2 regions of the Bacillus sp. JZ109 genome follow, and region 2 is predicted to be linked to the other one. Evidence: predicted binding sites of a transcription regulator. Region 2 holds the regulator's gene; the other holds the start of a gene.
The links. Region 2 encodes NrdR, which represses ribonucleotide reductase genes. Its sites were predicted from a motif close to AACACNATATATNGTGTT; they were not measured.
Positions count from the first base shown of each region.

Region 1 (3,418 bases), 1.0 Mb from region 2:
TATGCGAAACGCCAGTTGACGTGGTTTCGCAACAAAATGCAGGTCACATGGTTCGATATGACACCGCCTGTTGATATGGAGCTGAAAAAAAAGGAAATTTTCACACATATAGCAGGAAAACTCGAACTTTAATCGAAACTGTATGATATAGAGAATCAAGGAGGACGAAACATGAAACCGATTAATATTCAGGATCAGTTTTTGAATCAAATCCGGAAAGAAAATACGTATGTCACTGTTTTTTTGCTGAACGGCTTTCAGTTGCGGGGCCAGGTGAAAGGCTTTGATAACTTTACCGTATTGTTGGAATCGGAAGGTAAGCAGCAGCTTATATATAAACATGCGATCTCAACGTTTGCGCCGCAAAAAAACGTCCAGCTTGAACTCGAATAGATCAAAAAATGCCATGTCAAGACATGAGGAAAGGCTGCCGGGGGTTCCCGGCGGCCATTTTTAACATGCATCCACTTTTGCTCCAAGCTTTTTGTGTAAGCTGACCATGCCAAGGCACGGTCTTTTTTTATGAGAACAACATACGGAAGTAAAAATGGTATATTATGTATAAAATGAATTTGGGAGTGATCGACCTTGTTTGAAAGTGAAGCAGAACTGAGACGAATCAGGATTGCACTTGTATGGATAGCTGTCTTTTTACTGTTTGGGGCGTGCGGGAATCAAGATACCATTATTGAAACAAACAGCGGCAATTCAGACTATGAAACGCCTCAGCCCACCTCGTTTCCACTTGAACATAACCATTTTGGCGTTATGGAGGACGGCTATATCAAAATTTATGAGTATAATGAGTCCCGCAATGAGGTAAAGCTGAAGAAAGAATACGCGGATGATGAGCTTGAATAAAATTCACAAGCATTCGAATTTACAAAGCGGATGCCAGCCGCTAAACTAAATACAGACACAGATCAAACAGAGGGTGAAAACATGAAGCATAAAGTGATCGTGAATCATTGGGAAGAAATTTGCGAAGATGATTCTTGCTATGAATACGGAACAAGTATCATTGTGAACGGAAAAGAATTAATCAGAGAAGCGTCAATTATCACTGCTTTGAAGACGGTTTTAGAAGAGATCGGCGCGGATGTTGAAATAGAAGAAACAGTAGAGAGCGAAAAATGCTGTGATAGCTTAAGAAAAAAAAATCTAGACTACTAAGCAGTTTTTTTTCATGTTATGATATACATCGGCTAAAAACGACACCCCGAGTAGGACGAGAGATGATTCTCGTTCTGCTCTCTTTTTTGGGCCCTAATGAGTCTGCCCATTTGCCTGATTTGATCAAAATATGAATTTTTCATAAAAACGAATCTATATATTGTGTTTTTGCTAGAGGGTAGTATACTATATATAGTGTTAGTGATGAGAGATTCATATTTTTTGATAGGTCGTGATAAAACGTGGTACAAATCATATTTGATTCGAAAACAGGGAATGTTCAGCGGTTTGTGAATAAAACAGGCTTTCAGCAGATACGCAAGGTGGACGAAATGGACCACGTGGACACTCCGTTTGTTTTGGTCACCTACACGACAAACTTCGGCCAGGTACCGGCATCAACACAATCATTTCTCGAAAAATACGCCCATCTCTTATTAGGAGTCGCTGCGAGCGGCAACAAAGTATGGGGCGATAACTTTGCAAAAAGCGCCGATACCATTTCAAGACAATATCAGGTGCCGATCTTGCACAAATTTGAACTCAGCGGCACATCTAAAGACGTTGAATTGTTTACTCAGGAGGTAGAAAGAGTTGTCACAAAATCAAGTGCCAAAATGGATCCAGTTAAATAACGAAATCATGATCCAAAAAGATGGGAAATTCCAGTTTGATAAGGATAAAGAGGCTGTACATAGCTATTTTGTAGATTATATCAATCAAAACACAGTCTTCTTTCACGATTTAAAAGAGAAGCTGGATTATTTGGTTGAAAATCAATACTACGAAGAGGAATTCTTAAGCCTTTATTCTTTTGAAGACATTAAAGAAGTGTTTAAGACAGCTTACGCTAAGAAGTTTCGTTTTCCTTCCTTCATGAGTGCGTTTAAATTCTATAATGACTATGCTTTGAAAACGAATGACAAGAAAAAAATCCTCGAGCGTTATGAGGACCGGATCTCAATTGTTGCGCTGTTCTTCGCTAACGGCGACACTGAGAAAGCAAAAGAATATGTAAACCTGATGATCAATCAAGAATATCAGCCGAGCACACCGACATTTTTGAATGCCGGCAGAAAACGCCGCGGTGAACTTGTGAGCTGCTTCTTGCTCGAAGTTAATGATTCTTTAAATGACATTTCAAGAGCAATCGATATCTCCATGCAGCTTTCTAAGCTTGGCGGCGGGGTTTCTCTTAACCTGTCCAAGCTTCGCGCGAAAGGTGAAGCCATTAAAGATGTTGAGAATGCGACAAAAGGCGTTGTAGGCGTCATGAAGCTTCTTGATAACGCGTTCCGTTACGCTGACCAAATGGGACAAAGACAAGGGTCCGGCGCGGCGTATTTAAACATTTTCCACCGCGATATCAATGATTTTCTTGATACGAAAAAGATTTCTGCGGATGAAGATGTGCGCGTCAAAACGCTTTCGATCGGTGTTGTCATTCCGGATAAGTTCGTTGAGCTTGCACGCGAGGACAAAGCGGCTTATGTATTCTATCCGCACACGATTTATAAAGAGTACGGCCAGCACATGGATGAGATGGACATGAACGAAATGTACGACAAGTTTGTCGACAACCCTCGGGTGAAAAAGGAAAAAATCAACCCGCGGAAACTGCTTGAAAAATTGGCGATGCTTCGTTCTGAATCAGGCTATCCATACATCATGTTCCAAGATAACGTCAATAAAGTGCATGCGAATAACCATATTTCCAAGGTCAAATTTTCTAACCTTTGCTCTGAAGTGCTGCAGGCATCTCAAGTTTCTTCATACACAGACTATGATGAAGAAGATGAAATCGGTCTGGATATTTCCTGCAACCTGGGTTCGCTTAACATTCTCAATGTCATGGAGCATAAATCAATCGAAAAGACAGTCAAGCTTGCGACAGACTCTTTAACACACGTGTCTGAAACAACTGACATCCGTAATGCGCCTGCTGTAAGACGGGCAAACAAAGCGATGAAATCAATCGGCCTCGGTGCTATGAACCTTCACGGCTACCTTGCGCAAAACGGCATTGCGTATGAAAGTCCGGAAGCGCGTGACTTTGCAAACACGTTCTTTATGATGGTGAACTTCTACTCCATCCAGCGTTCTGCGGAAATCGCAAAAGAGAAGGGTGAAACGTTTGATCAATATGAAGGCTCAACCTATGCGACAGGTGAATACTTTGACAAATACGTTTCTACTGATTTCTCACCGAAATATGAAAAAATCGCCAACCTGTTTGAGGGTATGC
Region 1 is NZ_CP096388.1:2,282,437-2,285,854, reverse strand. It holds gene miaA (tRNA (adenosine(37)-N6)-dimethylallyltransferase MiaA) at 1-132, shown strand, start outside; gene hfq (RNA chaperone Hfq) at 172-393, shown strand; gene M1D94_RS12070 (YmzC family protein) at 589-861, shown strand; gene M1D94_RS12065 (hypothetical protein) at 943-1,173, shown strand; gene nrdI (class Ib ribonucleoside-diphosphate reductase assembly flavoprotein NrdI) at 1,416-1,808, shown strand; gene nrdE (class 1b ribonucleoside-diphosphate reductase subunit alpha) at 1,768-3,418, shown strand, end outside.
Region 1: the regulator NrdR is predicted to act here: its motif matches at 1,356-1,373, upstream of nrdI (class Ib ribonucleoside-diphosphate reductase assembly flavoprotein NrdI).

Region 2 (3,418 bases):
ACTTGATTACTCAGATGAACCGCTCGTTTCGACTGATTATAATACGAATCCGCATTCAGCGGTCATTGACGGGCTTACAACAATGGTAATGGAAGACAGGAAAGTAAAGGTGCTGGCGTGGTATGACAACGAATGGGGCTACTCCTGCAGAGTTGTTGATCTGATCCGCCATGTAGCGGCACGAATGAAACATCCGTCTGCTGTATAAAATAAGGTCATGGACACATTTTAAAGAAAAAACCCTTAACAGCATATTTCTGAAAAAACGCACCTTGCAAATTAGACTTAAACACAGTATACTATTTTTCGTGAACTTCTTGCTTGAGACTGTTTCGGAATTACTTAAAGGGTTAGGACCTCTCCGGACTAACTTTCCCCCGTGGTAAATGGCCGACCCAGTTGTTGGAATTTCACTTTTTAATTCTTGTTAAGGGGGGTCCATGACTATGGAAACAATGGGGCGTCACGTTATCTCCGAGCTATGGGGATGCGATTTTGATAAGCTGAATGACATGGATTTTATTGAAAAAACGTTTGTAAATGCTGCTCTAAAATCAGGTGCTGAGGTGCGCGAGGTTGCATTTCACAAATTTGCACCGCAAGGCGTAAGCGGAGTTGTGATTATTTCTGAATCACACTTAACGATTCACAGTTTTCCTGAGCACGGATATGCGAGCATTGATGTTTATACTTGTGGAGACTTAGATCCTAATGTCGCTGCTGATTACATTGCAGAGGCATTACATGCTGATACAAGAGAAAACATTGAAATACCAAGAGGAATGGGGCCTGTGCAAATTAAACAGGCGCAAGCGAAAGTACTATAAAGTAAATTGCGAACACAAAGGGAGCTGAAGCTAGAAAGCCATTATGCGCTTTTTAGCTTATGCTCCTTTTATTTTTATAAAGAAACGAGAGTGTCAGCTTTTTCTTTTTTCATTTTTTTTGTAAAATAAGAAGGAGATTTTCACAAACCACCTAATGCTATAGAAACAAATTTAACAACGGCTCTCCCGACAGATGCTGTCACATCTATTTTTAAAAGGCGGAGGCTGCCGAAAATACATTGCAGGGAACGATATAGTTGGGAGCTGATTTTATTGAAATGTCCTTCATGCCAGCATAACGGAACACGAGTCCTTGATTCACGGCCTGTGGATGACGGAAAGTCGATTCGCCGAAGACGCGAGTGCGAATCCTGCCACTACCGGTTTACGACCTTTGAGAAAGTGGAGGAAACCCCGCTCATCGTCGTGAAAAAAGAAGGTGTGCGTGAGGAATTCAGCAGAGAAAAAATGCTGCGCGGCCTCATAAAAGCATGTGAAAAAAGGCCTGTTTCACTCAAAACGCTTGAAGACATGTGCTTTGATATTGAAAAAGAGCTTCGCAATCAAGGCTGCTCCGAGGTGAAGAGTGAGCTCGTCGGAGAAATGGTCATGGACCGGCTGGCTAAGATTGACGAAGTCGCATATGTGCGGTTCGCGTCCGTCTATCGGCAGTTTAAAGATATAAACGTCTTTATCGACGAATTAAAAGACTTAATAAAGAAAGAGCGTTAAAAGAGCTAAGAGGATTCTTCTAGCTCTTTTCTCATGTGCAAAATTGGCATTTGATAGATATAAGAAACGGTGTAAAATGAAAGGTAGAAACAAATTCGGAAGGTTTGAGAATGTATGGCTGACTATTGGAAAGATGTACTGCCTGTAGACCCGTATGTGGTTAAAAGCAGATCGATGCTGCAGGATATTGACAGACAAATTATTACACAACTGTACCAGCCCTTAATCGGCCCTGTTGCATTCTCTCTTTATATGACATTGTGGGGAGAGCTTGAACAAAACCGTCTGTGGGGCGGAGAGTCCACACATAGACAGCTGATGGGGATGACACAGTCCAACTTAAAAACGATCCATCAGGAACAGGGGAAGCTCGAGGGCATCGGATTGCTGAAAGTATATATGAAAGAATCCGAGCGGCAGGAGCGCCTCTTTATATATGAACTCCTTCCGCCGCTCAGACCGAATGAATTTTTTGAAGACGGAATGCTGAATGTTTTTCTGTATAATAGAGTCGGAAAAACGAAATATCAGCAATTAAAACAATTTTTTACGCACCCGGCCATTTCAGAAGATGCGAAGGACATTACGCGTCCGTTTAATCATGCGTTTGAATCGCTGCAGCCGAGTGAATGGAAGCTCACATCCGATATGGAGGAAACGGTAAGGCTTGCCGAGGGGTCCGAGTATACTTCTGTCGGACAGTCTCCGTCTTACACCATAACGGAGGATGTGTTTGATTTTGATTTGTTTTTAGCGGGACTTTCTGAGACGATGATACCGAGAAAAGCGATGACCCAGCAGGTGCGGGACACAATCAAAAAGCTTTCTTATCTGTACGGAATTGACCCTTTGCAAATGCAAAATGTTGTGATGAGCGCAATTGATGAGCGTGACGTCATTACGACGGAGGCATTAAGAAAAGCGGCGAGCGACTGGTATCAAATTGAAAGAAACGGACAGCTGCCCGATTTGGTGGAAAAAACACAGCCGGTGCATCTGCGTGAAGGCGAAAAACCGGCAGAAGAGGACTCTTTGGATGGGAAGCTGATCGCATTGCTTGAGGCGATTTCCCCGAAGAAGCTTCTGCAGGACATTGCTGACGGAACAGAGCCGTCAAAAGCTGATCTGAAGATCATAGAAGAAATTATGTTCGAACAGAAGCTCGAGCCAGGCGTCACAAATGTGTTAATTTATTATGTCATGCTGAAAACCGACATGAAGCTGTCGAAAAACTATATCCAAAAAATCGCTTCGCATTGGGCACGCAAAAAGGTAAAAACGGTCAGGGAAGCGATGAAGCTCGCAATAGAAGAAAACCGCCAGTATCTTGAATGGGCTGAAGGAAAAACAAAGTCTTCGAAACGAAACCAAAAAGTGATTCGTGAAGAAAAGCTTCCTGATTGGATGACAGAAAAGGAAACAGCGTCTGACTCAGAATCCGGACAGCAGAAGCTGCATCCGCAGGATTTGGAAGAACAGAAGAAAAAGATGATGGAAGAAATGCAAAAACTGAAAAAATACTCTGCCTATTAAAGACAGAGATGCGGGGTGAAGGAATAGATGGAACCAATCGGCCGTTCCCTGCAGGGCGTAACCGGCAGGCCGGATTTCCAAAAACGTCTTGAACAAATGAAGGAAAAAGTCATGAAAGATCAAGATGTTCAAGCATTTTTGAAGGAAAACGAAGAAGTGATTGACCAAAAAATGATCGAAAAGAGCTTAAATAAGCTTTATGAATATATTGAACAAAGCAAGAATTGCTCCTATTGTTCGGAAGATGAAAACTGCAACAATTTGTTGGAGGGCTACCATCCGAAACTTGTTGTCAGTGGGCGGTCTATTGATATCGAGTATTATGA
Region 2 is NZ_CP096388.1:1,263,310-1,266,727, forward strand. It holds gene M1D94_RS06435 (glyceraldehyde-3-phosphate dehydrogenase) at 1-208, shown strand, start outside; gene speD (adenosylmethionine decarboxylase) at 447-827, shown strand; gene nrdR (transcriptional regulator NrdR) at 1,101-1,559, shown strand; gene dnaB (replication initiation membrane attachment protein DnaB) at 1,674-3,092, shown strand; gene dnaI (primosomal protein DnaI) at 3,120-3,418, shown strand, end outside.